DNA from 3 places in the Arthrobacter sp. SD76 genome. Region 3 is predicted to be linked to each of the others. Evidence: predicted binding sites of a transcription regulator. Region 3 holds the regulator's gene; each other region holds the start of a gene.
The links. Region 3 encodes HrcA, which represses chaperone genes, less so after heat shock. Its sites were predicted from a motif close to TTNGCACTCGNNNNNNNCGAGTGCNAA; they were not measured.
Positions count from the first base shown of each region.

Region 1: the regulator HrcA is predicted to act here: its motif matches at 5,699-5,725, upstream of ACPEE0_RS05795 (FmdB family zinc ribbon protein).
Region 2: the regulator HrcA is predicted to act here: its motif matches at 7,448-7,474, upstream of groES (co-chaperone GroES).

Region 1 is NZ_JBNBLR010000001.1:1,160,378-1,170,570, forward strand. Features, by position in the region: gene guaA (glutamine-hydrolyzing GMP synthase) at 1-160, shown strand, start outside; partial or broken gene ACPEE0_RS05780 (hypothetical protein) at 503-748, shown strand; gene ACPEE0_RS05785 (hypothetical protein) at 2,004-4,481, shown strand; gene ACPEE0_RS05790 (RcpC/CpaB family pilus assembly protein) at 4,523-5,260, opposite strand; gene ACPEE0_RS05795 (FmdB family zinc ribbon protein) at 5,368-5,643, opposite strand; gene ACPEE0_RS05800 (5-formyltetrahydrofolate cyclo-ligase) at 5,760-6,380, opposite strand; gene galU (UTP--glucose-1-phosphate uridylyltransferase GalU) at 6,488-7,393, shown strand; gene ACPEE0_RS05810 (GNAT family N-acetyltransferase) at 7,399-8,019, shown strand; partial or broken gene ACPEE0_RS05815 (hypothetical protein) at 8,125-9,032, shown strand; tRNA gene ACPEE0_RS05820 (tRNA-Ala) at 9,161-9,233, shown strand; gene corA (magnesium/cobalt transporter CorA) at 9,327-10,193, opposite strand, start outside.
Region 2 is NZ_JBNBLR010000001.1:1,134,290-1,144,482, reverse strand. Features, by position in the region: gene ACPEE0_RS05710 (flavin-containing monooxygenase) at 1-153, opposite strand, end outside; partial or broken gene ACPEE0_RS05705 (hypothetical protein) at 150-498, opposite strand; gene ACPEE0_RS05700 (LuxR C-terminal-related transcriptional regulator) at 600-2,234, opposite strand; gene ACPEE0_RS05695 (ATP-dependent DNA ligase) at 2,348-3,871, opposite strand; gene ACPEE0_RS05690 (dihydrofolate reductase family protein) at 3,995-4,597, shown strand; gene ACPEE0_RS05685 (hypothetical protein) at 4,597-5,019, shown strand; gene ACPEE0_RS05680 (dihydrofolate reductase family protein) at 4,944-5,195, shown strand; gene groL (chaperonin GroEL) at 5,310-6,920, opposite strand; gene groES (co-chaperone GroES) at 6,998-7,291, opposite strand; gene ACPEE0_RS05665 (DMT family transporter) at 7,518-8,435, shown strand; gene ACPEE0_RS05660 (hypothetical protein) at 8,375-8,659, opposite strand; gene ACPEE0_RS05655 (class I SAM-dependent methyltransferase) at 8,808-10,049, shown strand; partial or broken gene ACPEE0_RS05650 (shikimate 5-dehydrogenase) at 10,076-10,193, opposite strand, start outside.
Region 3 is NZ_JBNBLR010000001.1:1,890,097-1,899,531, forward strand. Features, by position in the region: gene lepA (translation elongation factor 4) at 1-1,774, shown strand, start outside; partial or broken gene hemW (radical SAM family heme chaperone HemW) at 1,811-3,039, shown strand; gene ACPEE0_RS09425 (DUF4870 domain-containing protein) at 3,091-3,510, opposite strand; gene ACPEE0_RS09430 (DUF3097 domain-containing protein) at 3,633-4,481, opposite strand; gene hrcA (heat-inducible transcriptional repressor HrcA) at 4,670-5,683, shown strand; partial or broken gene dnaJ (molecular chaperone DnaJ) at 5,765-6,892, shown strand; gene ACPEE0_RS09445 (16S rRNA (uracil(1498)-N(3))-methyltransferase) at 6,895-7,677, shown strand; partial or broken gene ACPEE0_RS09450 (GerMN domain-containing protein) at 7,664-8,577, opposite strand; partial or broken gene ACPEE0_RS09455 (PhoH family protein) at 8,916-9,435, shown strand, end outside.

The DNA of each region.
Region 1 (10,193 bases), 730 kb from region 3:
CCCGGTCTCGTCCGAGGACGCCATGACCGCCGACTGGTCGCGGCTTCCGTACGACCTCCTGGCCAGGATTTCCAACCGGATCACCAACGAGGTGGACGGCGTTAACCGCGTGGTGCTGGACGTCACCAGCAAGCCGCCAGGAACCATCGAGTGGGAATAGCATCCTGAGTGGCCGGCCTCCGTCAACGGAGGCCGGCCACTCCTGTTTCCGGATCAAATCTCCGCAAATTCGGGCTCTCCAGTGTTGCGGTCTCTCGAGTCCGGCGCCGGAGCGGCTACGCTCGAACGTATGCCGGTATGGTCCAGGGCGTCACGCGCAAGCGCAGAAAAGAAGGCAGTAGTGTCAGTTGGTCAAGGCCACCCGGAAGGCTCGGAAGAGCTTCGCAAATGGCTGTCCGGGCTCAAACCCGTCACGGGTGCAGACACGATGCTGCGCTTCACCAAGACCCCTGAAGGCTCCATCGACCTGACCCACGCGCATCCGTCCGGCCTTGCCCAGCTCATGGCCGGGCGCCGCACGCGCCTCTCCACCCTGATCCGGGACCGGCAGCAGTACCTCGTGGCGGCACGGGCCTCGCGCAACATCCGCTCCAAGATCTTCGAGCTCGCTAACGACCGCGGGATCGACGCCGGCTACCTCTCGGCCGGCACCGTGGTGTGGACATCCGCCGTCGGGGGCAAGCCGCAGCGCATCTCTGCGCCAGTCATGCTCACCGCGATTTCCCTGACCGTGCGGCCTGGCGAAGACGACTACGAGCTTCAGCTGACCGAGCAGGCGCACATCAACCCGGCGCTGGTCCGGCACCTGAAAAACATCCACGGCATTGTGTTCGACGTCAATGCCGTCACCCGGCTGGCCTACAGCACCGCCCGCTTCGACCCGCAGCCTGTACTGGACCGGCTGGGCACCCTGATCCGGCCCATCCATGGCGCCGAGGCCCAGCACAACCTGTTGGTGTCCACCTTCGCTGACCTGTCCGGAAACCTGGACGACCCCTGGATCAACGATTCCAATCCCATCGTCTCTGCCCTGGCTACCGCGGCCGGGGGAGAAGTGGTGGACGTGGAGGAGCCGGATCCGTCCCGTTTCCCGCCGCTGGACAGCCGGCACCCCAAGGACGAACTGCTCCTGCTGGATGCGGACACGGACCAGCAGTACGTCATCGATGCTGCGCGCGCCGGCGATTCCCTGGTGGTCAGCAGCCCGCCCGGCACCGGACAGACGCAGACGGCCATCAACACCATCGGCGCCCTGGTGGATGCCGGCAAGACCGTCCTGGTGGTGGGGGACCGCCGCGCCAGCCTCAACGAGGTGTCCGGCCAGCTGGAGTCCCTGGGCCTTGAATCCATCCTGTTCCAGCTCTCCGGGAACGTGACGGCCCAGCAGCTCAAAGGCCAGCTGGTCCGGGCCATCGTCCGCAACGAGAAGTCGCTGGAACCGCAGCTCGGCAACCTCTACACCACCCTGACCGAACACCGCCACGCGCTGATGGACCACGTGGCCTCGCTGCACAACGTCCGGCAGCGGTGGGGATGCTCGCCCTACCAGGCCATGCAGTCGCTGGCGGAACTGACCTCCATCCACCCCGCTCCGGCCACCACCGTGCGGCTCAAGCGGAGCGTCCTGGACAGCATCCGCGACCGCGATGAACTGGCCGGAAGGCTCCGCCGTGCGGCCGAGCTGGGCAGCTTCAGCAAGGCCGCCACCACCAGCCCCTGGCACGGCGCGCGGCTCCTCACCCGGAAGGAAACCGAGGAAGCCCAGGAACTGGTCCGCTCCGTGGCGAAGAGCCTGCCTGCCCTGCGGGAGCGCATGAACGCCGTGGCCGAGCACGCGGAGATCCGCCTCGGTGCATCCTTCGCCGAATGGGGCGAGCAGCTGGAACTGCTGGTGGCTGTGCGCGGCAGCCTGGACAGTTCACCCGGACATCTTCGACCGGCCGGTCACCGACCTCATTTCCGCCACCGCCCCTTCCTCCTGGCGGCGGGAACGCGGCATCGAGATGACCTCCATGCAGCGGTCCCGGCTGCGCAGGGTGGCCAAGGAATACGTCCGGCCCGGCGTCCACATCGCCGACCTGCACAGCTCGCTGGTACTGGTCCAGGAACAGCGGGCCTTGTGGGCCGGCTACGCCACCACCCAGCGGCACCCTGCTGTTCCGTCCGGGCTTGCCGAGATGAACGCCATGTACCGGGAACTGGACCGTGAGCTCACCCAGCTGGGCGAGGCCCTGAGGCATACCGCGGCGGGCGGCGCGCTCTCCACCGTCCGGTACGAGGAGCTCATGGAGCGCCTTGAGCGGCTGGTGGCGGATACGGACACGCTGAAGACCCTGCCGGAACGGACGCTGCTGGTGGAGAACATGCGCGAGCACGGGCTGGGGGAGCTTCTGGCGGACCTGGCCGAGCGGGAAGTACCCGCCGCCTCCGTGGCCGCCGAGCTGGAACTCGCCTGGTGGCAGTCGGCGCTTGAGGCGATGATCAGCGGCGACGACTATCTGGCAATGTCCGACGGCGACGCCCTGCGGCAGCTCGAAGCCGAGTACCGGCTCGCGGACAACGCGCACATCGCCAGCGGCGCGGCCCGGCTCCGCTGGGACCTTGCCGAACGCTGGCGCGCCGCGATCGCTGACCAGCCGCGCCAGGCCGACCTCCTCCGCAGCCTGCTCAAGGACGGCCGTGTGTCCCTGCCGGCGCTGACCGCCCAGGCCCCGGACCTGATCGGGACCCTGGTGCCGGTGTGGTCCGTGAGCCCCTACCTGATGACCGGGCTGCTGCCCGCGGAGCAGCACTTCGACGCCGTGGTCGTCCTCGACGCCGAAGCCACCTCGCTGCAGGCAGTACTGCCCTCCATCGCGCGGGCGCGGCAGGTCATTGCCTTCGGTGACGCCCGCATCGCCAGCCCGCGCACCTTCACCGTGGGGGTGGAGCGGCTGGCGCCCGGTGAGTCGGCACACCAGCGGGTGGAGAGTGCCTTCACCGCCCTGTCCGCCGTGCTGCCGGTGTGGCGGCTGAACTTCGTCTACCGCGCCGTGGACGAAGACCTGGTCCTGCAACTGAGCAAGAACTTTTACGACGGCGGGCTCCAACGCCTGCCGGAAGGCCAGTCGGCCACGGGGCTGGACCGGTCCCTGCTGGTGGAGTACCTGCCGGATGGAACCGGGCTGCCCAGCGCCGACCACGAAGGCGTTGAATCCGTGGTGGCCGAGGTCAACCGGGTGGTGGAACTTGTCTTCGAACACGCCCGCCTCCGCCCGCGCACCTCCCTTGCCGTGGTCACGGCAAGCCTGCGTCACGCTGCCCGGATCGGGGAGGCCATCAGGCTCCAGCTGCCCAACCATCCCGGACTCGCCGGGTTCTTCGGTGCGGGCCCGGAATCGTTCCGGGTGGTGGACCTGGAACGGGCCCAGGGCCTGGTACGCGACCATGTCATTTTCTCGCCGGGCTTCGGCCGCACCCCGCATGGGCGCGCCCTGCACAGCTTCGGGCCGCTTTCGGCAGAAGGCGGGCGGGAAAAGTCCGCCCTCGCCATGACCCGCGCCCGGCGCTCGATGCACGTGCTGACGTGCTTCCGGCCCGAGGACCTGGACCACACGCGGCTGACGCACGGGGCAGTGGACCTGTATGCCCTTCTGGACCGGGAAATTTCGGGCAACACGGATCTCGGTACGCCGGCGTCCCGCGCTGCCGCCAGCGAACAGGCGCTCGGCGCCGACCCGCTCGTCGCCGACCTGGGCGACCGGCTGCGGGCGCGCGGGGCACGGGTGTGGCACCAGTACGACGGTGCCATCGACGTCGTGGCCGCCGCCGATCCACTGAACACCATGGGCCAGGACGACGCCGATCTTCCGTGGCCTGTGGCTATCGAATCCGACGGCACTGAACAGTACCGGACGATGAGCGTCCGGGAACGGAGCAGGCTGCGTCCCCAGCTGCTTGAGCGCCTCGGGTGGCGGTACATGCCGCTGTGGACCATCGAGGTTTTCACCGACCCGTCTGCCTGCGCAGACCGGATCGCCAAGTACCTCGGACTGGAAAAGGTTGTCCTTCCGGGACGGGTGGCTTCCCCCGGATTCCTTGACGACGACGTCGATCAGGCGCTGAATGATATCGACGCCGCCGCGGACTCCGCCCCGGCATCGAACGTTACGCATTTCCCGGGCCCGGCCTCCGGACGCCGGGCCGGCATCGCCGGAGCCCGGGCCGGTCAGCAGGCAGTACCCGCCGCGGACCGGCAGGACAGCAAGGAGGCGGCCCAGGTGGGCAGCGACGAAAAGACCAACAGCACCAACAGCGAAGCGCGGCCCACGGACGGTGGCGAGGCGGCGGAAGCGCCTGCTCCTGCCACGCGTGCAGGCCAGAAACCGGCGGAGGGCATCCTTCCCGCCCGGGCCGCCGAGGATGATCCGCGGGCGTGGGGCGACCGCGAGGACGACCATGATGCATGGCTTAAGGAACAGAAGCCGCCGCACTGGGGCTGACATCCTGGCGGGCACCGGCGCCGCCTGAGGAAGGCAGCTGGTCACGGCGTCCCCACCAGGACAAAGAACAGTTTGCCCTGCGTGGATGCCCCGGCCAGCCGGGCCGCCTGTTCCGGAGTGGCGGCTACGACGATCAGGCCGTCAGTCTCCTGCGTGCCAAGCCATTGCCCGCCCTGGCCGCCGGTTGCGGAGGTCCACAGCACGGGCACCGCCGTGGCCAGGACTTCGGACGGAGCGTGCTGGTCGAATCCGTTCGCCGCCGTCAGCACCACGTTGACCAGCTGCCCGGGGGAGACCAGCTGGACGGACGAGGGGTCCGCCATCCGAAGGGGCACAGCAGCCGAGCCGGCGGGACTGCCCGTGAGGAGGCCGGGCCCCAGCAGCTGGGCGTCCGCCAGCAGCTGGCCTTTGCGCAGCGGGGCCGCGAGCTGCCTGCCTGACGCTTCGCCGGGTTCGCGCAGGACCCCGTGTGCGAGCATGCCGGGCGGAACCTGGATGGGGGATATGTCTGTGGCTCCGAGGGCAGACCCGGCAGGAAGGTCCCGGGCGGCTGCAAGCGCTGTGACGGTGTGGACCGGTGCCGGCGTGAGCTGGTGGACGGTGAGTGCCGCCGCCGCGCACAGCAACAGGGCAACGGCAAGCCGCCTGTTTCGGATCAGCCAGGCGCCGAGCCTGGCACCGGGACGTGCCGCTGCCGAACGGCCGGCGGGAACCGGAGGGCGGGGACGTCGAAAGAATCCGGAAGCTTCCCGGCGGGCACGGAAGGAATGAGCAGGCATGCCGCCACGCTAAGCGCCCCGGATATGCAAAAGACAGCGGCCCCGCGCCTATGTGGACAACGTCCCATCGGCTGCAGGGCCGCCGTCGTAACGGCGAACGCCGGAAATCAGCTGGCGGCGGCCGCAGCTGCCGGAGCGGGAGCGGAAGGCGCCGCCGGAGCGGGCGTGGAGGACGCCGGCGCTGCGGAGACGGTGCTGCCCTTGGAGTCCCGGGAATCGGTCCGGTAGAAGCCGGAACCCTTGAACACGACACCCACGCTGTTGAACTTCTTGCGCAGCGCGCCCTGGCATTCAGGGCACGACGTCAGTGGGCTGTCCGAGAACGACTGGACGATGTCGAAGGCGTGGCCGCAATCCTTGCAGGCGTAAGCATATGTTGGCACTGGTGCTCCTCCTCTTGGGCAAACGAGAGGTCCCGTGCTGCCACCTGGTAATCCATTAGCAGTCGCAGGGCCTGAGTGCTAATTCTATCATCCCGCTGCGGCCACCCCGCCTGACCCTAGGCGATCTTGCCCAGCGGCCTTAGCCCGGAGGGAACAAGGACGGCGGGAACGGGACGGTCGAACTCCTCGGCAGGAATCCGGCCCGCCGGGAGAAGTTCATCGTCGTAGATAACAGCGGCCAGCGGAATTTCCTTCCCGGCGGTGGCGAGGTGGCCCAGGAACTTGTCGTAGTAGCCGCCACCCTGGCCCACCCTGTTGCCGTCGAGATCCACGGCGGTGGCCGGGATGAACAGTGCGGTGGCTTCCCCCGCGACATCGGGTCCATGGCGGGTCCCTGCCGGTTCCATGATGGGTGCGAACCTGCTGCGTTCAAGCGGGCTGTCCGGACTCCAGAAAACCCAGCTCAGCTCGCGGCCCGGCTCGCAGACGGGGAGCAGGACTTTGTGGCCGTTGCCGTGGAGGGCCGCGATGAGGGGCAGCGTGGGCGGCTCCACGCCGGTACCGAGATACACGCAGAACGTGGCCTGCCTTCCACCGGACATGGATTCGGCCCAGGCCGCACCGTGCATCGCCAGGGCGGCGCCGGCGGCTTCCAGTTCGGCAGGGGTCAGGGCGGCCCGCCGCCGGCGGTGGGCAGTCCGGATGTCGTCCTTCACGGTGGCTTGCTGCTGGGCCATTGTGTCTCCTTGTTACCCGCGTTGTGGCGGTTGATGGGCCGGTTCCGGGCGGCTTCCCGCCGGTCCGTTGATTACTGAATGCTTGACGCTGACGTTAGATTAGTCCGGTGAGTACCAGTAACCCGAGAGTTCGCAAAGCCGTCATCCCCGCTGCCGGACTGGGCACCAGGTTCCTTCCTGCCACCAAGGCTATGCCCAAGGAAATGCTGCCCGTGGTGGACAAGCCTGCCATCCAGTATGTGGTGGAGGAGGCCGTGCAGGTGGGCCTAAACGATCTCCTGATGATCACGGGACGGAACAAGCGGGCTCTTGAGGACCACTTTGACCGGGTCCCGGCGCTGGAGTCCATGCTCGCGGACAAGGGGGACACCGAGAAGCTGGAATCCATCCAGGCGGCCAGCAACCTCGGGGACATCCACTACGTGCGCCAGGGCGACCCCTACGGGCTGGGCCACGCCGTCCTCCGGGCCAAGCAGCATGTGGGCGATGAAGCTTTCGCCGTGCTGCTGGGAGACGACCTCATTGATGCCCGCGACGAACTGCTCAGCACCATGATCGATGTCCAGGCCAAGACCGGCGGGTCAGTGGTCGCCCTCATCGAGGTGGAACCGTCCCAGATCAGCGCCTACGGCTGCGCGGACATCCAGGAGATCGACGGCGAAGGGTACGTGCGCGTCAACGGCCTGGTGGAGAAGCCGTCCGCGGATGAAGCACCGTCAAACCTGGCCATCATCGGCCGCTACGTGCTGCACCCGGCCGTCTTCGAGGTCCTGGAGCGCACCGCCCCCGGCCGCGGCGGCGAGATCCAGCTGACGGACGCCCTGCAGGAGCTCGCCACGGGGGAAGGCGAAGGCTACGGCGTTTATGGCGTCGTGTTCCGGGGACGCCGCTACGATACCGGCGACAAGCTCAGCTACCTCAAGGCATGCGTCCAGCTGGCCATCGACAGCGAGGACCTCGGCCCGGGCCTTCGGGAGTGGCTGCCAGGGTTCACCAGCGGCCTGTCCAAGTAGCGGCCGTGCGATTCGGCCCCATCTGGCCCGTAACCCTGGAGTGCGGTGACCTTGTCCTGCGGCCCATCCGGTACCGGGACAAAAAGGAGTGGACGGAGGTCAGGTCCCGCAACAGCGAGTGGCTTGCGCCGTGGGAGGCGTCCAACCCGGACCCTCGCGGAGGGCTTCCCGACTACCGGCAGATGGTCCGTTCGCTGAACGCGCAGGCTGCGCAGGCTACCGCCCTGCCCTTCGTCATCACGGAGCGCACTGCGGGCCTGCGGAATCCGCCGATCATCGGCCAGTTGACGGTCTCCTCGATCGTGTGGGGTTCGGCCATGATGGCCACGTTGGGGTATTGGGTGGACCAGGCCAGGGCAGGGCGGGGGATCGCCCCCACTGCGGTGGCCCTGGTGACGGACCATTGCTTCCAGACCCTCGGGCTGCACCGGATGGAAATCAACATCCGGCCTGAAAACGGGCCGAGCCTGCGGGTGGTGGAGAAGCTGGGCTTCCGGGACGAGGGCTACCGGCCCCGTTACCTGCACATCAACGGAGAATGGGCGGACCACCGGTCGTTCGCCCTCACGTCGGAAGAGGTTCCGGAAGGCCTGCTGACGCGCTGGCTTGCCGCCAGGCCGTCATAAATCCACTCATTTGCTGTCCGGGCTGCGACACACCGCGGCTAATGCGGCGGCAGGAGGCGTGATGCTCATACGGTTTTGAGTGTGGACTTCCCCCTTAGCAGCTCAGTGATCCTTGTGGTTGCCGTCGTGCTCTGGATTGTGTGGGTTGCCCCCTACGTCCTCCGGAACCGCCGGCACCAGTTCCAGCCCGCCGGCGATTTTCGGTCGGACGGCCCAGCCGAGGAAAAACCGGATCAGCCAGCCGGTCTGCTACTGAACGTCGCCGCCCAGCAGGAGAAGCCCATGGAAGCCAGGAAGAGCGCCGGACCCTCCGCAATGTCTGCCGGCCCGGCCCCCGCAGGCCGCCTCCGGATCCGTTACGGACGTACCGCACTGGCGCTTGCCGGACTCCTGTCTTAATGACGGCGCTGGTTTCCGCACTTCTGCTGCCCTTTGGCCTCGGCTCGCCCTTCCTGCCGCCGGCCTGCGCGGCCCTGACGGCGGTGTCCGTCGCCATCCTGCGCTGGCTGGCCGTCCGCGACCGCAAGGCCAAGGTGGACGCGGCCTTTCGCTCGGCCATGAGTGCACCGCCGGTTAAGCAGGTGTCCGAGCGGATTCCGCCGAAGCCGGAATCCGCCCCCGCCCGACGGGAAAGCCCGCTCTTTGACGCCGAGGCCCACCAGCCGAAAGTCCAGCAGCTGACAGCCCAGGAACTTCGCGAGGCAGCCCTGGCCGTGGCGGTGGCCGCGGGCGATCCGAGCGCAGCAGCGGCGGCGCAGGGAACTCCCGCCGGCACCCCTTGGGAGCCTGTAGAGGTTCCCAAGCCTGTCTACGTTGACGCCGCCAAGGCCGAACGCCCCGAGCCTGAGCCGCTTGAGCTGCCGGCTGCCCCGAAAGCAGTGGGCAAGCCCTCGCTGAAGCAGGGTGCAGCAGGGGCGCCCGCGGCCGCACCGGCTGCGGAAGCCCAGCAGCTCAGCAAGGCACAGAGCGCGCTGAGCAACCTCGACGACGTCCTGCAGCGCCGCCGCGCATAAAGCCTTACCGGCGTACGACGGCGGCGCCCGCCTGCTGAGGACCCTCACCAGGGTGCCGATTGGCATTGGGGCGGGAAAATTTGTAGCCTAGGGTCACCGGTCCAGCACCTGCACCAGGCGGCCGTTCCGGGGCTATAGCTCAGATGGTAGAGCGCTTCGTTCGCATCGAAGAGGTCAGGGGTTCAAATCCCCTTAGCTCCACAATTGTGGCGAGTTTAGATTCGTGAATGATTCAGGTCATCGTCAACACCCCGGTCTTCGGACCGGGGTGTTGTTCTTTCCGGGAAGCCAGGCCTACAGCCAGCCCTTCTTCTTGAAAATGCCGTACATCCCTGCGCCCACTGCCGCCATGAGGCCGATCGCCATCGGGTAGCCAAAGGCCCAGTGCAGTTCGGGCATGTGGTCAAAGTTCATGCCGTAGATCCCGGCCACGAATGAGGGCGCAAACAAGATTGCTGCCCACGACGAGATCTTCTTGACCTGCTCGTTCTGTGCGGCGCTGGCCTCATTCTGCCGGTTTGCGGTCAGCGTGCCGTCAAGCGTCAGGGCATTCTGGAGCAGGTCCCGGAAGGAGTCTGCCCGGGAGATCACCCGTTCAACATGGTCCTCCACGTCGCGCAGGCTGTGCTGGAGCTCGCTTTCCACGCCGTACTTCGCGAAGCCCCGCTTGAGCTGGTGCATCATGTCCGGCAGGGGGTGGATGGCGCGCTGGAACTGGATCACTTCCCGGGCCAGTTCGTAGATCCGGCGCGAGACGGTGGAATCGCCGCTGAAGAGCTGGTCCTCAATCTCGTCGATGTCGTTCTCGAGCCCCGCCACCACGGGTGCGTAGTCGTCCACCACTGCGTCCAGGAGGGCGTACAGCACCGCCTCCGGGCCGTGCCTGAGAAGGTCGGGCCTGCCTTCAAGCCGTTTCCTGACGCGGGCCACACCGGCCGTCTCGGCATGCCGCACGGTGACCACGAAGTTCTTTCCGGTGAAGATATGGAGTTCCCCGAACTCCACTGTCTCACTGGCGTCCAGGTAGCGTGCCGGCCGGAGGACGGTAAAGAGGTTGTCCTCGTAGCGCTCCAGCTTGGGGCGTTGGTGGGCAGAGATGGCATCCTCAACCGCGAGGGCGTGGAGCCCGAACTCCGCGGCCACTGCGGCCATCTCCTCCGC
Region 2 (10,193 bases), 760 kb from region 3:
CTCGCCGGTCCTCTGGCTTGCATCCAGAATCAGGAACTTCCGCTTCTGCGCTTTCAAGAAATAGCCCATCGCGAGGCCTGCCTGCCCTCCCCCGATCACCAGCGTGTCCAGCACTGTGCCGGTCCCGTTCGTGCTGCTGTCTTCGTTGTTCATGGCTGTTTCACTCCCTGCTTGGTTGCGGTTTCCTGGACTGAACCTCCCCCAGCTCCGCCCATGTGCGCCTGTCCTGTCACCGGACCGCCGTGGCCGTAGCGGATCCACCAGACGAGCATCAGCGCTGACGCGAGGACGTAGGCCAGGTGGAGTACCCAGATGGGACCGGCGGGAAGGTTGAAGACGTAGACGGAATGGACGGCATTCGCCACGTTGCTCAGCACCAGGTTGCCCGGGCTGTCAGGACGCCAGGTCCCGGGTGCGGGCAGCCTTGACCAGCATTGGCAGCATGCCAACGGCAAACAGCACCGTGGAGAGGGTGCCGGCAAGCATGGGAAGGTTCATGTCCTGAGGCTATTGGCGCGCCCGGGGGCTGCGCGTCGGCCAAATCATGCAACCTTCACGCCCGCCGGCATGGGTCTTTTTGCCCATACCGGGGTGCGGGCTTATCCCGCCAGGCCGTGTTCGTAGGCGTAGCTGGTGGCCGCCGCCCTGGAGGTCACGCCGAGCTTGAGGAAGATATTGCTCAGGTGCCGGGCTACCGTCTTCTCGCTCAGGTACAGCTCGGCGGCAATGGCACGGTTTCCCTTTCCGGACGCCACGAGCCGGAGCACCTCGCGCTCCCGCGCCGTCAGGGGACCCTCCTGAGTACTGGCCGGGTGCTGCATTAAGGACGCTGCCCAGGCCGCTGCGGGGGCTGCGCCAAGTTCAAGGAATTCGGCGTGGGCGGCCTCCAAGTCCATCGCGGCGGACGACTCATCCCCCAGTTCGCGGCAGGCGCACGCGATCAGCACCCGGCAGCGCGCGGCCTCGTGCGGCACCCCGAGTTCGAACCAGAGGCGCCAGGCCTGCCGCAGCAACCGTGACGCCGCCGCCGCTTCGCCCTCTGCCAGATTGACGGTCCCCCTTGCCTGGCGGGCCACGGCTGTGACCATGGGCATGGGGCATTCACCGGCGAAGGCGTCCAACTCATCGGCTCCCCCGCGTGCCGCTGCCAGGTCCCCGGCGGCCAGCTCGATTTCCACCAGGGCAGGCAGCAGGTGCCGCCGGGTGGCAGTGTCGGCAACACCTGCTGCCCTGCGGATCATCGACTGCGCCTGGACAGCGTCTCCGCGTGCCAGTGTCAGCAGCGCCAGACCGGGCTGGGGTTCATAGCCGCTTTCTGCCGCTTTCCGGTAGGACTCCTCCGCGGCGGCGATGTTGCCCGCCTGACGGTGCACTTCGCCCTGCTCGTACCAGCCGCCGAACAGCGCCTGGGGATCACCCCTGGTTGACCTGTCCTGGGCAGCGGCGGCCGCTTTCAGAGCCTCCGCCCAGGCGCCGTGCAGCCGGAAGAGCTCTGCCCGGTGGGACTGGCACTGCCCGCTGAACGCCACCATGTCGGGCCTGGCCTGGCACCAGCGGTCCAGCGCGATAGTCCATTCCATGGCCCTCGCCAGGTCATAGGCCAGATGGCAGTTGCCGATGACGGCGCAGTAGCCGATGCCGGAGGGTATCGGCGACAGCTCGCCCGAGGTGACAGCCACCATGACCTCGTCGAGGATCTTCAGGCCCTCGTTTGGCCGGCCGAGCATGAGGTTGGCTTGCCCGGTGCCAAGGAGTGCCAGGGCTGCCACGTCCCTGTCCTGCGCCAGGCGGGCAATCTCGGCGGCCCGGGTAAATACCTCCAGGGCTCCCGCGGGGTCACCGCCATAGAGCTTTCCCAGCCCCTGGGGCATGAGCAGGAGCCCTTGTACCGCATGGAGTTCGTCAAGCTCCGTCGCCAGCCGCTGCCCGCGCGCCAGCCAGCCGCCCGCACGCGCCATCTCACCGAGGTTGCTCAGCTGGATGCCCATCCAGCCGGCGCAGCGGGCTGCGCCGGCCACGTCTCCAACTTCCAGGAACTCCTCGTGCGCCCTGGTGAGCGTCTCAAGGCCTGCGGTGGTGTTGCCCGTGAGGATCTCCGCGGTGGCAAGCCTTTCCAGGTCCGCGGCCGGAAGTCCGCCCCGCCGGTCGGCATCGAGGAAGTTCTCAAAGGCATCTGTCCAGCGGTGCTCGCGGAAGGCAGCCCGGCCCTGGTCAATACCTGCTTCAGTGGACACCTGGCCTCCTTTCGGATACCCCGCCCAGCCGGCCCGCCGTCGTCGTGCTTCTGCAGTGGCGGTCCCTAAGCGTCACCGTACGCCCGCCGGGGCACGGGCACAAGCGGCCTTCGTCAGGAACGCAGCAGGGCGCGCAGCGTCTGGATGGTGTCGGCTTCGGCGGGCGTTTTGTCGTCCCGGTAGCGCTTGACGCGGGCGAACCGGAGGGCGATGCCGCCGGGATAGCGCGAAGACTGCTGCACGCCGTCGATCGCAATTTCCACGACCGTGACAGGCTCCACCCAGACCGTGTTTGCCGTCCGCCGCACTTCGATCTCCTGGAACCGCTCCGTCTGCCAGCGCAGAAGTTCGTCCGTGAGGCCCTTGAAAGTCTTCCCGACCATCACGTAGTTGCCGGGTTCGCCGAACTCGCCGGCCGGGTCCCGGGCTCCGAGGTGCAGGTTCGACAACATCCCCGTCCGCCGCCCGGACCCCCATTCGCACGCGAGCACCACCAGGTCGTACGTCAGCACCGGCTTGACCTTGATCCAGTTGGACCCGCGCCGGCCGGCAGCGTAGAGCGAGCCCACCGCCTTCACCACCACACCCTCATGCCCGGCGGCGAGCGCCTGCCGCGAGACGTTCTCGGCAACCGCCGGATCCGCGGTGATCTCGCCGGGGATTCGGTGGTCGGGCGCGATGCGTTCGAGCACGCCGAGGCGCGTGGCCAGCGGCTCATCCAGCAGGTCGCGGCCGTCAAGGTGCAGCACGTCAAAGAACCACGGATGCAGCAGCGTGGAGCGCGCCTGGTCGGCCCCGAACCGTGACATGGTCTCCTGGAACGGCCGCGGGGCGCCGTCCTCGCCCAGGGCGAGGGTCTCGCCGTCGAGGATCACGTCGCGTACCGGGAGGGTGCGCACCAGATCCACCACCTCGGGGAGCCGGTGTGTCACCTCGGCCAGCGTCCGCGTGTAGATGCGCACCTGCTCGCCGGAGCGGTGCACCTGGATGCGGGCGCCGTCGAGCTTGTATTCCACTGAGGCCTCCCCCGTGGTCTCCAGCGCCGCACTAACACTGGACGCCGTTGCCGCGAGCATGGGCTGCACGGGGCGGCCGACGACGAGGCCCACCGCGTCCAACTCTTCCTCCGTCCCGGTGATCGCCACCAGGGCGGTGCCGCCGAGGTCGCCGGAGAGCATCGCCGCCCGCCGGACGGACTCCACCGGCCGCCCGCCGGCGCGGGCGACGGCGTCAGTCAGGACGCCTTCCAGGGCGCCGGTGCGCAACTCACCCAGGAGGACTCCGGCGATGAACGCCTGCTCCCGTTCGGTGGCGGTGGACAGAAGTGTGCGGAGGGTGGCGGCACGCTCCGCTGCGGACCCGGTGCCGGCCGTGCCGAGGAGGCGGTCCAGGGCGGCGTCGACGTCGGCGACCGTCAGGGTGGGTTCGTCGGCCGGGTCCCCCATGGCCGACCGCATCCCGCTCCAGCCCACTCCCACCCGTCCCTGCCGCGGTTTTGCGATGAGCAGGCCGACTGCAGTGGCAATCTCCCCGGGTTCAAGCCGGCGCAGCAGGCCGGCGAGTGCCTCGACCTTGGCGAGCCGGGAGCGTGTGGATGCGACAGCATCAGTGGTTTTCACGAGCTCGTCGAGCAGCATGGCACCAGTCTGCCATGGGCAGGCAGGGCGTCCGGCGGCTGTCCGCCGAGGCGCCGTCCCGGTTCCGGACAGGGTGCAGTCCCGGCTCTGGACAGGGTCCGGGCGGAGTTCCACAATGGGCGGGTGGGCATCATCGTCGCAAACCTGTTCATGACCCTCGACGGCGTCTACCAGGCTCCCGGCGGCCGCGAGGAGGACACCGAGGCCGGTTTCGCCTTCGGCGGCTGGCAGTTGCCGGTGTCCGATGACGAGTCTGAAGCGGACATCGAGGCCGGGATCGGCCGCATGGACGCCCTCCTGCTTGGCCGGAAGACCTACGACATCTTTGCCGCGTACTGGCCGCACCAGTCAGGCGACATCGGCGGCGCGCTGAACCGGGTGCCCAAATTCGTGGTCTCCGGATCGCTGACCGACCCCGGCTGGGCCGGCACCACCGTACTGCCGGACGCCGAGGCAGCGGGCAGGCTCCGCGAGGAGTACGGGGAAGTGCACATGTTCGGCAGCGGCGTCCTCATCCGTTCCCTGCTGCAGGCGGACGTGCTGGACCGACTCCGCATCTGGCTCTATCCGCTCACCCTCGGGCAGGGCAAGCGGCTCTTCGACGCCGGGACCATTCCCGCCACCTTCCGCCTCGCCGAACCGGCACGCTCCTTTCCGAAAGGGGCGGTGTCGCTGGTCTACGAGCGTGCGGGCGGAGTCGAGACCCAGGACATGCCGGGAACCTGATGGGAAGGGTTATCGCATCCATCACCACCTCAGTGGACGGCTTCATCACCGGTCCTGACGACGGGCCGCGCTACGGCCTGGGCAGGGGCGGCGAACGCCTGCACTACTGGGTGATGGGCGGCCCCTGGACCTACGACGGCGGGCACGAGTTTGCCATGCACGGGCCGGACAAGGAGTTCTACGACGAACTCGTGGCAGGCACCGGAGCGGGAATCGTTGGCAGGGGCATGAACGACGCCGCAGGCGCCTGGGCGGGACCAACCCCTTCCCGGGGCCGCTCGTCGTGCTCACGCACCGCCTGGCGGACCAACCTCCACCGGAGTCCGGGTTCACGTTCGTTGCGGGGCTGGACGAGGCACTGGAGCGGGCGGCCGCTGCGTCCGGAGGCAAGGACGTCTCTGTTGGCGGCGGCGCTGACGTGATCCGGCAGGCTCTGGCAGCCGGCCGGGTGGATGAGCTGGTGCTCTCCACCGCCCCGGTGCTCCTCGGCGCGGGAAAGCGGCTGTTCGACGGCTTCGACCGGGACGTCAATCTTGAGATCCTGCAGACCGTCAGCTCGCCATTCGCCACGCACGTGCGCTACGCGGTACGGAAATAGGCGACAAAAACCGGCCCAGCAGATGCCGGGCCGGTTTTTGTGTGCGCGGGCCAAGGGCCCACACGGGCGAGGGACCCAAGTCGAGCGAAGCGGGATTTGGGAGCCGGTGGGGATTTAGTGGCTGTGACCTGCGTGCTCGTCTTCCTCAGCGGCCTTCTCCACAACCAGGGTCTCGGTGGTGAGGACCAGGGCAGCGATGGAGGCTGCGTTGCGCAGGGCGGCGCGGGTGACCTTGACGGGGTCGATGACTCCGGCAGCGATCAGGTCCTCGTACTCGCCCGACTTGGCGTTGAAGCCGCTGTTGGTTTCGAGCTCGGCGACCTTGGAGGTGATGACGTAGCCGTCGAAGCCGGCGTTCTGGGCGATCCAGCGCAGCGGCTGCACCAGTGCGCGGCGGACGATGCCCACAGCAGCGGCGGCGTCGCCTTCCAGCGCCTTCACGGCGGGGTCCTCATCCAGTGCCTTGAGGGCGTGGATCAGGGCGGAACCGCCACCGGCCACGATGCCTTCTTCGAGGGCAGCGCGGGTGGAGGACACGGCATCTTCGATGCGGTGCTTCTTTTCCTTCAGCTCAACCTCGGTGGCAGCACCCACCTTGATGACGCCGATGCCGCCGGCCAGCTTGGCCAGGCGCTCCTGGAGCTTTTCACGGTCCCAGTCGGAGTCGGTGCGGGCCAGCTCGGCACGCAGCTGCGCAACGCGTGCGGACACGTCCTCGGCTGAACCTGCGCCGTCCACGATGGTGGTGTTGTCCTTGGTGACCGTGATGCGACGGGCAGTACCCAGCACCTCCAGGCCAACCGTGTCCAGGCTCAGGCCCAGCTCCGGGGAGACAACCTGTGCACCGGTGAGGGTGGCGATGTCCTGCAGCATGGCCTTGCGGCGGTCACCGAAGCCCGGAGCCTTGACGGCAACGACGTTCAGGGTGCCGCGGATGCGGTTGACGATCAGCGTGGACAGGGCCTCGCCGTCGACGTCCTCGGCGATGATGAACAGCGGCTTGGAAGCCTGCAGCGCCTTCTCCAGCAGCGGCAGGAAGTCCTGCAGCGAGGAGATCTTGCCCTGGTTAATCAGGATGAGGGCGTCCTCGAGGACGGCTTCCTGGCGGTCCGCGTCCGTGATGAAGTACGGGGACAGGTAACCCTTGTCGAACTGCATGCCCTCGGTCAGGACCAGTTCGGTCTGCGTGGTGGAGGATTCCTCGATGGTGATCACACCATCCTTGCCCACCTTGCCGAAGGCCTCAGCCAGGAGCTCGCCGATTTCTTCGCTCTGTGCCGAGATGGCGGCGACGCTGGCGACCTGGGTGCCCTCGACGGGGCGAGCGTTCTCCAGCAGGCGGGCGGCGACGGCTTCAACCGAAACCTCGATGCCGCGCTTGATCTGGCCGGGAGCAGCGCCGGCAGCTACGTTGCGCAGGCCTTCCTTGACCAGTGCCTGGGCCAGGACCGTTGCGGTGGTGGTGCCGTCGCCGGCAACGTCGTTGGTCTTGGTGGCGACTTCCTTGGCCAGCTGGGCACCAAGGTTCTCGTACGGGTCGTCCAGTTCCACTTCGCGGGCGATGGTGACGCCGTCGTTCGTGATGGTGGGCGCTCCCCACTTCTTGTCCAGGACAACGTTGCGGCCGCGGGGGCCGAGCGTTACCTTGACGGTGTTGGCGAGCTTATCGATGCCGGCTTCAAGAGACCGGCGGGCAGCGTCGTTAAACGCAAGCTGCTTTGCCATGGTTTTGTCCTTTCAAGACAGAACCCCGCGCAGCTGGCCAGCAGAAGGCATGACCAGCGGCACGGGGATCCGGGAAGTTACTTTACGACGATCGCCAGGACGTCGCGGGCGGACAGCACGAGGTACTCGGTGCCGCCGGTCTTGACTTCGGTTCCACCGTACTTGGAGTAGATCACGACGTCGCCCACGGCTACGTCGACCGGTACGCGGTTGCCGTCTTCGAAGCGGCCGGGGCCTACTGCAACAACTTCGCCTTCCTGCGGCTTCTCCTGTGCGGAGTCCGGGATCACCAGGCCGGAAGCCGTGGTCTGCTCGGCTTCGAGCGGGCGGACAACAATACGATCCTCAAGAGGCTTAATCGAGACCGACACTCGGACCTCTCCTTTTCGTCAGCAAATTCGTGGACTTGGAAAGCTTTCCGCCCTGGCTGGCAACCGTCGTCGCGGTGCCGGCAGCAGCCTGGCTGGCAGCTCTTCATGTATTAGCACCCTCCTAGGGAGAGTGCTAATGAAGACTCTATGTCCGGGTTAGCACTCGGTCAAGGCGAGTGCCAGCGTTTCGTCTTCAGCGGACACATCCGCCCTGTACATTGAAGCGGTGCGAGCCGCCGTGTACCTGATCCTTGCGAACCTGTTCTGGGCCGGAAACTTCGTCGTGGGGCAGTCGGCCATGAAGACGATGGACCCGCTCCAGCTGACGTTCTGGCGCTGGGTCCTGGCCGCCGCACCGCTGCTCCTCCTGGCGCACTTCGTGGACAGGCCGGACTGGAAAGGGGTGCTGCGCCGCTGGCCGGTCCTGCTGCTGCTGAGCGTGCTGGGGATGAGCGGCTACACCCTGCTGCTGTACAGCGCGCTGCAGCACACCTCGGCCCTGAACGCGTCCCTGGTCACCGCCGCCAACCCGGCACTGATCATGGTGCTGGCTGTCGTCTTCCTTCGCGACCGGCCCCGCCCGGTGAGCTGGCTGGGCATCGGCCTGGGCCTGGCGGGGGTCGTCCTGGTGCTCACCGGCGGTGACCTGCAGCGGTTGCTGACCTTCTCCATCAACACCGGGGAACTGCTGATCCTGGCTGCCATCACGGTCTGGGGCTTCTACACGATCATCGCCCGCAGGCTGTCCCTGCCGGCCATCACGTCCACCGCGGTGCAGGTTGCACTGGCCGCCGTGGTCCTCGCCCCCGTGGCCGCGGTGGCAGGCGCGGGGCTGCCGTCCACTCCCGCGGAAAGCTGGTCGCTGGCGTTCATCGCGGTGTTCCCGTCGCTGGGCTCCTACCTGCTGTGGAACCTGGCCCTGAAACGGACCACCGCCGCGAACGCGGGCAACTACCTGAACCTGATCGCCGTCTTCACCGCGGTCATCACGGTGCTGCTGGGCCAGCCCATCACCCTCGCGCAGGTAACGGGCGGCATCCTGGTGATATCAGGCGTACTGCTCACCAGCGCCGGGCAGCAGCCTCAGCGGCCCAGGTCCTCGAAATCCACTTCCTCGCCGCCGTCGGAATCCCGCGTCCCCTGATTCCTGCCCCGGTACAGCACCGCGGCAGCGCCGGCCGCGGCCAACAGCGAGGCGACCAGGAACACGATGCTTCCGGTCCGTGCCCCGGTATACAGCCCGCGGATATCTCGGGCCTCCTGGGTATCGTCCTCGATGTTGTTGCCGCCTACCGAGTAGACGGTGGCGTTGAACGAGTCCAGGAAAAAGATGATCACCAGCAGCGCCAGGCAAACAACGGCCACCACCGACGCCGCGATCAGCGCCGGGCGGGCGTACCTGCAGGACCCCGGTCCGTGGGCTGCTGTTCTCCGGACTGCTGGGGGCCTGCGCTGTCTTCCATGCTTTCAACCCTATCGGCATCCCGCAGGACGCTCCTCCACTAGGCTGGAACGCATGCCCAACGCTCCCCAGGACCAGATCGCGCCGCTGCTCACCCCGGAAGGCTGGGACCTGCTGGCCTCACTGGGTCCATACCGGGAGGACGCGTCGTTCGAGCTGAATTCCGCGCTGCGCAAGGCGGGGCACTCCCCCGAGCTGGTGTCCGCCGTCCTAACCCAGTCGCGGCTCCGCACCAGGGCCGAGGCCAAGTTCGGCGAGTTTGCCAGCCAGATGCTGTTCACCCAGGCCGGGCTGGAGCAGGCCACCCGCCTGAACGTTGCAGCCCGCCACGCGCAGCGGTTCGCCGAAGCGGGCGTCAGCCACGTGGCAGACCTGGGCTGCGGGCTCGGCGCTGATTCCCTTGCACTGGCGTCGCTTGACCTCACGGTCACCGCGGTGGAACAGGACGAGACAACTGCCGCCTGCGCCACCGTAAACCTCATCCCCTTCCCGAACGCCACCGTGGTCCACGCGGACGCCACCGCCGTCCCGCTGGACGGGATCGACGGCGTGTGGCTGGACCCCGCCCGCCGGGTCACCTCCACCTCCGGCACCACGCGCATCTGGGACCCCGAGGCCTTTTCGCCGCCGCTGTCCTTCGTGGAGTCCCTTGCGGAGTCGGGCATGGCCGTGGGCGTGAAGATGGGCCCGGGCATGCCGCATGAATCCGTGCCGCAGGGCTGCGAAGCCCAGTGGGTGTCCGTGAACGGGGACGTCACCGAGGTGGCGCTGTGGTTCAATGCCGTGCGCCGCGCCGACGTCCGCCGCTCAGCACTGGTGCTGGGGCCAAACGGAGCAGCCGAGCTGGCCAGCGCCGCGGATTTCGGTGCCGGACCGGCGGCACCGGTGGGTCCCGTGGCGGGCTACCTTTACGAACCGGACGGCGCCGTGATCCGGGCGGGCCTCGTGGCCGACGTCGCGCAGGAGCTCGGCGGCCACCTGGTGGACGAGCACATCGCGTACATCTGCGCCCCCGCACTGGCGGACACCCCGTTCGCGCGTGCCTACAAAGTGCTGGATGTCATGCCCTACAACGTCAAGGCGCTCAAGGCCTGGGTCAAGCAGGAAGGCATCACGGTGCTGGACATCAAGAAGCGCGGCACTGCCGTCACCCCGGAGGAACTGCGGAAGCAGCTGCTGCCCGGCGGCAGGAATGCCGGTAAGAAGGGCGCCGGAAAAACAGCCACCCTGGTCCTGACCCGCATCGGGGAGGACCGGGTGGCCATCGTGGTGGAGCCGGTGGCAACCGGCACCTGAGCCGGCCGGCTATCAAGCACTGCGGGCTACTGGGCCCGCATGAACTCCTCGGCGGCCCGCACTTGTTCCGGGGTGGGCCGCACGCCCGTATAGAGCACGAACTGTTCCAGCGCCTGGATGGTGGCCACCTCCGCCCCGGTGATC
Region 3 (9,435 bases):
CATTGACCACGGCAAGTCCACCCTGGCTGACCGCATGCTGCAGTCCACCGGAGTGGTGCAGGCACGCGACATGAAGGCCCAGTACCTGGACCGCATGGACATCGAGCGTGAACGCGGCATCACCATCAAGTCCCAGGCCGTCCGCATGCCCTGGGAAGTCGACGGCGTCAGTTACGCACTGAACATGATCGACACCCCCGGCCACGTGGACTTCACCTATGAAGTGTCCCGGTCGCTGGCAGCGTGCGAAGGCGCCGTCCTGCTGGTGGACGCCGCGCAGGGCATCGAGGCGCAGACCCTCGCCAACCTGTACCTGGCGATGGAAAACGACCTCACCATCATTCCGGTGCTCAACAAGATCGACCTTCCGGCGGCGCAGCCGGAGAAGTACGCGGCGGAACTGGCGAACCTCATCGGCGGCGATCCGGAGGACGTCCTGCTGGTTTCGGGCAAGACCGGCGTGGGCGTGGAGGCCCTGCTGGACAAGATCGTCACCGACCTCCCGGCGCCCGTGGGTGACGCCAACGCCCCAGCCCGCGCCATGATCTTCGACTCCGTCTACGACACGTACCGCGGCGTGGTCACCTACGTGCGGGTGGTGGACGGCATGCTGCATCCGCGCGAACGCATCCAGATGATGTCCACCAAGGCCTCGCACGAACTCCTGGAGATCGGCGTCAGCTCACCCGAACCCACGCCTTCCAAGGGCCTCGGCGTCGGTGAGGTGGGCTACCTCATCACCGGTGTGAAGGACGTCCGCCAGTCCAAGGTCGGTGACACTGTCACCAACCTGGCCAAACCGGCGTCGGAATCCCTCAGCGGCTACGCGGATCCCAAGCCCATGGTGTTCTCCGGCCTCTACCCGCTGGACGGAACCGATTATCCGGTGCTCCGCGATGCCCTGGACAAGCTCAAGCTCAACGACGCCGCACTGGTCTACGAGCCGGAAACCTCCGCCGCCCTGGGCTTCGGCTTCCGCGTGGGCTTCCTTGGCCTGCTGCACCTCGAGATCGTCCGGGAACGCCTGGAGCGTGAATTCAACCTGGACCTCATTTCCACGGCACCGAACGTGGTGTACGAGGTGACCCTTGAGGACAAGTCCGTCCTGACCGTCACCAACCCCAGCGAGTTCCCGGCGGGCAAGATCCGGGAAGTCCGGGAGCCCATGGTGTCTGCCACCATCCTTGCCCCGAACGAGTTCGTCGGGGCAATCATGGAGCTCTGCCAGGGCCGCCGCGGTCAGATGAAGGGCATGGACTACCTCTCCGAGGACCGCGTGGAACTGCGGTACTGGATCCCGCTGGCCGAGATCGTCTTCGACTTCTTCGACATCCTCAAGTCCAAGACCCGCGGCTACGCGTCGCTGGACTGGAAGGCCGACGGCGAGCAGGTGGCCGACCTGGTCAAGGTGGACATCCTGCTCCAGGGCGAACAGGTGGACGCCTTCAGTGCCATCACGCACAAGGACAAGGCTTATGCGTACGGCGTGATGATGACCGGCAAGCTGCGTGAGCTCATTCCGAGGCAGCAGTTCGAGGTGCCCATCCAGGCGGCCATCGGATCCCGGATCATCGCCCGCGAAAGCATCCGCGCGATCCGCAAGGACGTCCTCGCCAAGTGCTACGGCGGTGACATCTCGCGTAAGCGCAAGCTGCTGGAAAAGCAGAAGGAAGGCAAGAAGCGCATGAAGATGGTGGGCCGCGTGGAGGTTCCGCAGGAGGCCTTCATCGCCGCGCTGACCACCGACGAGTCCAAGGACAAGGCCAAGAAGTAGTGATGACAGTGGCCGCATCCATCCAGCGCCGCAGCGATGCCTAGCGTTCTTCCTTTGGGCGACCCCGCGCCGCCGGACGGCCTGCTGCCCGCACAGTCGGCCCAGGGCGCGGGCAACCGTGCCTTCGGGCTGTATGTCCACATTCCCTTCTGCGCCGTGCGCTGCGGGTACTGCGACTTCAACACCTACACCGCCACCGAGCTCGGCGGCGGTGCGTCGCAGGACGCCTATGCCGGCACGGCCGCTTCCGAGGTGGCGTTTGCCGCCCGGGTGCTCGCCGGATCCGGGGTTCCGGCGCGGAAGCTCAGCACCGTTTTCTTCGGCGGCGGGACGCCCACCCTTCTTCCCGCAGACGATCTCGCCCTGATCCTTCGGGCGGCAGTCGACGAGTGGGGCATCGAGGACGGGGCGGAGGTCACCACCGAAGCCAATCCGGACTCCGTCACTCCCGAGTCCCTCGCTGTGCTCAAGGCAGCGGGTTTCACCCGGGTTTCCTTTGGCATGCAGTCCGCGGTTCCGCACGTCCTGAAGGTCCTGGACCGGACGCATACCCCGAGCAGGGTTCCGCAGGTGGTGCAGTGGGCCCGGGAGGCCGGACTGGCCGTCAGCCTGGACCTGATCTACGGCACGCCGGGCGAATCCCTGGACGACTGGCGGTACTCCCTGGAGACTGCCCTGTCTTACGAGCCCGACCACATCAGCGCCTACGCGCTGATCGTGGAGGACGGCACCAAGCTCGCCGCGCAGATGCGCCGCGGGGAGGTTCCGGGTATCGACGACGACGACCACGCCGACAAGTACGAGCTCGCCGACCAGCTGATCTCTGCGGCCGGGCTGGGCTGGTACGAGGTCAGCAACTGGGCCCGCACCCCGGAACAGGCGTGCCGCCACAACCTCGCCTACTGGCGGGGGACGACTGGTGGGGGATCGGACCGGGTGCGCACTCCCACGTGGGCGGCGTCCGGTGGTGGAACGTCAAGCATCCCACCGCCTACGCCGGCCGCCTTGCCCAGGGAGCCTCACCGGCTGCCGGGCGGGAAACCCTGGACGGGGAAACCCGGACTGTTGAACGCATCATGCTGGAGGCGCGCCTCCAGGCAGGCCTCGAAGTGGCCACCCTGAGCGCTGTTGGACGCCATGAGGTGGCGGGGCTGATCGCCGACGGCCTGGTGGACCCGGCCGCGGCATTCCGCGGGAGGCTGGTCCTCACCCTGAAGGGGCGCCTGCTCGCCGACGCGGTGGTCCGCCGGATCCTCCCGGACTGACAGCTGGCGGGGCCCCGGCGCGAGCTTGCGAGTGCTGGGAGCCGGTGGGGACTACTTGATCCAGCGCAGGTTGTACTGGTACCGGTGCGGCTGGCCCTTGTTCACATGGATGCCGGCCGCCACCGAGAAGCACGTCAGGGCGATCCAGATCAGCGTGGCGATGACGGCGAAGATGTTGCCGATCACGGGGATGAACACCAGGATGTTCGCCACCACGGCCGCGATGGTGGGCGGCAGGCTGAAGTTCAGCGCTTCCTTGGATTCCTGCGCCGTAAACGGACCGCGGTCGCGGAAGATCAGGAAGATCAGGAGCGCAGGGACACAGCCGAGGATCCCGCCGAAGTGCGCCAGCGTGGCCCACTGCCGGTCCTCGCCTGCCGTCAGGGGCAGCGCGTTCGCCGGGACGCCATGATATTCGGAGCGGCCTGCGCCGCCCTGGCTGTCCCTGTGATCACGGGTGTTTTCTGCCACAGTCTGTTTCCTTCGAGAGTGCAAATAGTGCCAAATGCCGGTATTGCCTTGCTGCGGCCGCGAACAGCGCCGCAGGACCCGCAGTACCAAGAATACTGGCTATCCGGGACGTGGCTCCCCAATCAGGGCACCGTGAGGAAGTCGATCACTTCCTCAACCCGGCCCAGCAGCGACGCCTCAAGGTCAGCGTAGCTGCGGACGGCGCCCAGCAGCTTCTGCCACCCCAGCCCGATGTCCTCCTTTGTGGCGTGCGGCCATCCGAAGGCCGCCAGCACGCCGGTCTTCCAGTCCTGGCCGCGGGGCACTACCGGCCACTGCTCGATTCCCAGCACAGCGGGCCTGATGGCCTGCCACACATCCACGTACGGGTGGCCCACGATCAGCACATTCCCTGCAGCCCCGGGCGACGCCATCACGGCGTCGGCGATGCGGGACTCCTTCGAGTCCGGCACCAGGTGGTCCACGAGCACGCCGAGCCGCCGTCCCGGGCCGGGCCGGAAATCCGCCACCGCCCCGGCGAGGTCGTCAATGCCGTGCAGCGGCTCGACGACGATGCCCTCCACCCGTAGGTCGTCGCCCCAGACCTTTTCCACCAGTTCGGCGTCGTGCTTGCCCTCCACCCAGATCCGGCTGGCTTTGGCCACCTGGGCCCGCTGGCCGGTGACCTTGACCGAGCCCGACGCCGTCCTGCCGGCACCGCTGCCGGCGGCGGCGCGTGGTGCCGGCGGCATCAGCCGGATGGCCCGGCCCTCCAGGAGGAAACCGAATCCGAGCCGGAACGTCCGCGACTTTCCCCGCCGGTCCTCCAGCGCCACCACGTGCATGCCGCCGGACTTTTCCACCCGGGTCACGGCGCCGACCCACCCGGACTGGACGTCCTCAAGGACCATGCCGCGTTCAACGGGGATTTCGGGCAGTTGGGTGCGGACGGGGCCGGACATCTCCCGGGGCCCCCAGTTCTGGTAATCCATGGATCGACTCCGCCTAGCGCTAGATCAGTGCCGCCGGAATTTCGCCCGGAGCGGTACCAATGCTAACAACGGGCCAAGGCATAATAGACTGTTAGCACTTGGGCATGTCGAGTGCTAACCCCTGATGGTTTGCCCTGATGTTGTTGCACGGGGCGGCGCTGCCGCCCGACCCTGGATGGAGGTGGAGTGTGAGCGAGCCACGCAGACTGGAAGTGCTGCGGGCAATCGTGGAGGACTACGTCCACTCCCGCGAGCCCGTTGGTTCGAAGGCGTTGGTGGAGAGGCATCATCTCGGCGTATCCAGTGCAACAATCCGCAACGACATGGCAGCGCTTGAAGACGAAGGGCTCATCACCGCTCCGCACACCAGTGCAGGCAGGATACCCACGGACAAGGGTTACCGCCTGTTCGTTGACCAGATCTCGGCCGTGAAGCCCCTTTCCCAGGCTGAACGGCGCGCCATCCAGTCGCTGCTGGAAGGTGCCGACGACCTCGATGATGTCCTGGACCGCACCGTCCGCCTGCTGTCCCAGCTGACCAACCAGGTGGCGGTGGTCCAGTATCCCCACCTGAGCCGCGCCCTGATCCGGCACATCGAATTCGTCCTGCTGGCACCGCGGAAAGTGCTGGTGGTCCTGATCGCCAACAGCGGCAAGGTGGAACAGCGGGTCATCGACGTCGGCCAGGACCTCGGCGACGACGCCCTCGCCGCGCTCCGGACCCAGTTCCTCGGTTCCCTTGCCGGGACCCCGCTGGGCCAGCTGGGGCAGTCCCTGCCCGGCGTCGTCTCCGCTGTCAGCCCGGCACAGCGGCCGGCCGCCCAGGCGCTGGCCCACGGGCTGGAACTCCTGGCACACAGCAGCCGCGAGGAGCGCATGGTCATGGCGGGCACCGCCAACCTTGCCCGGTCCAACGTGGATTTCCCGCTCAGCATCGGACCTGTGCTGGAAGCCCTGGAGGAACAGGTGGTGATGCTGCGCCTGCTGAGCGAAATGGCGCAGGACCACCGTGGCGTGGCAGTCAGCATCGGGCGGGAGAACCCCTATGACGGCCTTGCCGAAGCCTCCGTGGTGGCTACCGGCTACGGTCCGGACAGCGCGGCAAAAATAGGCGTGCTGGGTCCCACCCGCATGGACTATCCCACCACCATGGCCGCCGTCAGGGCTGTTGCCCGCTACCTGTCCCGGATCCTGGGGCCCTGAGCGGGGTGCCGGCTGCCGTGGCAGCCGGTCCGCGGAAGGACACCCCACTGCATGCAGTACAACAAGGAAGAGATACGAACTTTGAGCAGCCACTACGACGTCCTTGGAGTCTCGCCGGAGGCCACCGGAGAAGAAATCAAGAAGGCCTACCGCAAGCTGGCCCGCACCCTGCACCCGGACGTCAACCCGGGCGAGGAGGCTGCTGACCGCTTCAAGGCAGTAACCCACGCGTACGAAGTCCTCTCGGACCCCCAGAAGCGGCGCGTCTACGACACCACCGGCAACGAGAATGGCACGGACAATGGGTTCGGCGGCGGCAGCTACGCCGGCCAGGGCTTCGCTTTCCAGGACATCTTCGACACCTTTTCGGTGCCGGCGGCTCCGCCGGCCCGGCCTCCCGGGTGCGCCGTGGGCAGGACGCCCTTATCAGCGTCCGGATCGACCTCCGCGACGCCGTCTTCGGCGTCAACAAGAAACTCGAGGTGGACACGGCCGTCACCTGCCCCACCTGCGAAGGCTCCTGCTGCCAGCCCGGCTCGCATCCGGAGCGCTGCGACATCTGCGGCGGCAGCGGCCAGGTCCAGCGGGCGGTCCGCTCCATCCTCGGCCAGGTCATGACGGCTGCCCCCTGCGGCAGCTGCGAAGGATTCGGCACCGTCATTAAAGGATCCCTGCAACGAGTGCAGCGGCCAGGGCCGCATCCGCAGCCGCCGTTCACTGACCATCAAGGTTCCTGCCGGCGTCGCCACCGGAACCCGTATCCAGCTGTCCGGGCAGGGCGAGGCGGGACCCGCCGGCGGACCTTCCGGCGACCTCTACGTGGAGATCCGGGTCAACAACGACCCCACCTACGTCCGGGACGGGGACGACCTCCACGCCACACTGAACATTCCCATGACGGCGGCCGCCCTTGGCACCGAGGTGAACCTGGAGACCTTCGACGGGACCCAGGAGATCGACGTCAAGCCCGGTACACAGTCCGGTGAGATCATCACCCTGCGCGGCTTGGGCGTCACCCACCTGCGCGGGTACGGCCGCGGGGACCTCAAAGTGCACCTGCAGGTGGAGACTCCCGCCAAGCTCGATGCCGCCCAGGAAGACCTGCTGCGGCAGTTGGCCAAGCTCCGGGGCGAGCAGATCACCGAGGGAAAGCTGGCTGCCAGCGGCGGCATGTTCGCCAAGCTTCGGGACCGCCTCGGTAACCTGTAGCGGTGAGCAACCCAGTCTTCTTCACCGCCGCCGGGTCCCTCGACGGAATGGCCCCCGGTGGCCTCTTCGTACTGGAAGGGGCCGAGGCCAGGCACGCCGTTGCCGTCAAGCGCCTTGAAGCGGGTGAGCCGGTCGATATCGTCGACGGCGCCGGCACCAGGATGACCGGGCGGGTCGCCGGTGCTGCCCCGGCGGCACTGGAAGTGGAGTGCACGTCCGTAGCCGTCGAACCGCTGCCGGACGTCCGGCTGGTGCTCGTCCAGGCCCTGGCCAAGGGCGACCGGGACGAACTGGCCATCGAAACGGCCACCGAGCTGGGGATCGACGCCGTGGTCCCGTGGCAGTCCGAACGTTCCATCGTGCGGTGGAAGGGTGACCGCGCAGCGAAAGCCCACGCCAAATGGCAGTCGGTGGTCACCGCCGCCGCCAAGCAGGCACGCCGGTCCTGGGTGCCTGAGGTCCGCCCTGCCGTCGACACTGCGGGGCTGTCCGCAGCCGTCGAGGCCGCGGACCTGGCAGTAATCCTGCACGAGGACGCCGTCCGCCCGTTGCGCAGCGTCCTTGAGGGCTGGCAGGCCGGTGGCGGGGGTGCGGAACCCCGCGAGGTGCTCCTGATCGTCGGACCCGAGGGCGGCATCAGCCCCCGCGAAGTCACCAGGCTCTGCGACAAGGGCGCCGTGACGGCGCTGCTGGGGCACCATGTCCTGCGGTCGTCCACGGCCGGGCCCGCCGCCGTCGTGCTGGCCAGCGACATCCTGGGCCGCTGGGCGGCTACCGCACCTTGAAGGCCCTGGTGTCCTCAAACTGGTCCGGACCGCCGCCGGTTCCGGCCTGCGCCGCCCGCAGCTCGTAGTCACCCGCGGGCATGGTCAGGGCCAGGGTGAAACCCCCGCCTGGCCCTGTTCCGGCGAGGCCGTGGTCTCCCCGGTGAGGAAGGGCTCGGTGCTGCCGTCGGCTCCGGACCGCAGGATCTGCCAGCGGAGCTTTCCGCCGGCGGTTGTGCTTCGTCCGGTGATCTTGACGCTGCCCCCGGGCACCTCCACATTTTCCTGCGGATCTATGATCCAGACGGGCGCCACCAGGCCCGTGCTCCGGGTCATGAGTGCGCCGAGCTGGATGTGGTCGAACGCCATGTAGTCCGTGTGCCCGTCCACCAGGATCCGCACCCGGATCTGCTGCCCGGAATCGATCAGGCCTGAGCTGGCTGCGGCGGCGGTTGCCGTGTACACCAGCTGCTGGATGGCCCGGGCCGCCATGTCCGCATCGAGGTTGCTGTTGAAGGCGTCCTCGGAGACGTCCACGGTGATGACGTCCTTGCCCGAAATGGAGGTGGCGAGCTTGTCCGGGTTCTGCCAGGGCGTGAAAAAGTCGGGGTCGAACGGCTTGTCCGACATCATGGAGCGCAGGGCGCGCGTGACCGGATTTTCCTGGTCCGGGACATCACGGAATTCCCGGTACAGGAAAACGTCGCTGCCGCTGCGCCCAATCCAGTAGACCGGCGCCTTGTTGGAGGACTGGGTGGTTTCCAGCGGCGCACTCGTGGGCGGTGCCTGCGCTGTGCCGGTGGCGATGGGATTGGTGGCCAACGTGCCGGTCGGCGCGGGCCCGGCCTCGGCGATGCAGCCTGTCAGGGCCGGGACAGCTGCCAGGACGCTGGCCAGCAAGAGACCGCGCACGCGGCCCATGGCACGGCCGGCCCTCAGGGGCGCAGCGGTTTCCGGCACGTTCGTCCTGTCCTTTCCTGGCATGGAGGGCCGATCCCCGGGCGGCCTGGGCTTCCAGCTGAAGCTGGATTTCCAGCATGGCACACACCTCCGGGCGTTGCCTCCGCCGGCCCGCCCGCCGGCCGAACTGCAACGGGAACGATATGAGGCCGATATGAAGTTGATACCTAATGACGGAATGCGGTCATCGTTCCCTTCGGGCAGCGGCTTCCCGTATCCGGCGCCGGCGGCTGCTGGCGTAATATGGAAAGACATTCTGAACCGACCTCGAGGGGACCACAGGCCAGCGGGCCATCACTATGACTGAATCAGCGAACGGAAAGCGCCGGTCCGCCGGAGAGGGCAGCAACGGGGAGTTCCCCCATTCGCTGCCAGGCATCCGGACCGAGGTGGTCCTTTTCGACAACTCCGATCAGATGGTCCAGTCGCTTGGCAGCCACGATGAGGCGCTGCGGTACATCGAGGAGCAGTTCCCGGACGTTAACTTCCACGTCCGCGGCAACGAGCTCTCCATCAGCGGACCCACCCACGACGTGCCACGGATCATGCGGTTGCTCCACGAGGTCCGCGGACTCGTGGCACGCGGCACGGTCATCAGCCCCACGGTTCTGCAGCAGCTGGTGGCCCTGCTGCGCACCCAGTCACTGCAGAACCCCGTGGACGTGCTGACCCACGACATCCTCTCCAGCCGGGGCCGGACAATACGCCCGAAAACCCTGAACCAGAAGAACTACGTCGACGCCATCGACGACAACACTGTGATCTTCGGTATCGGGCCCGCCGGCACGGGCAAGACCTACCTGGCCATGGCCAAGGCGG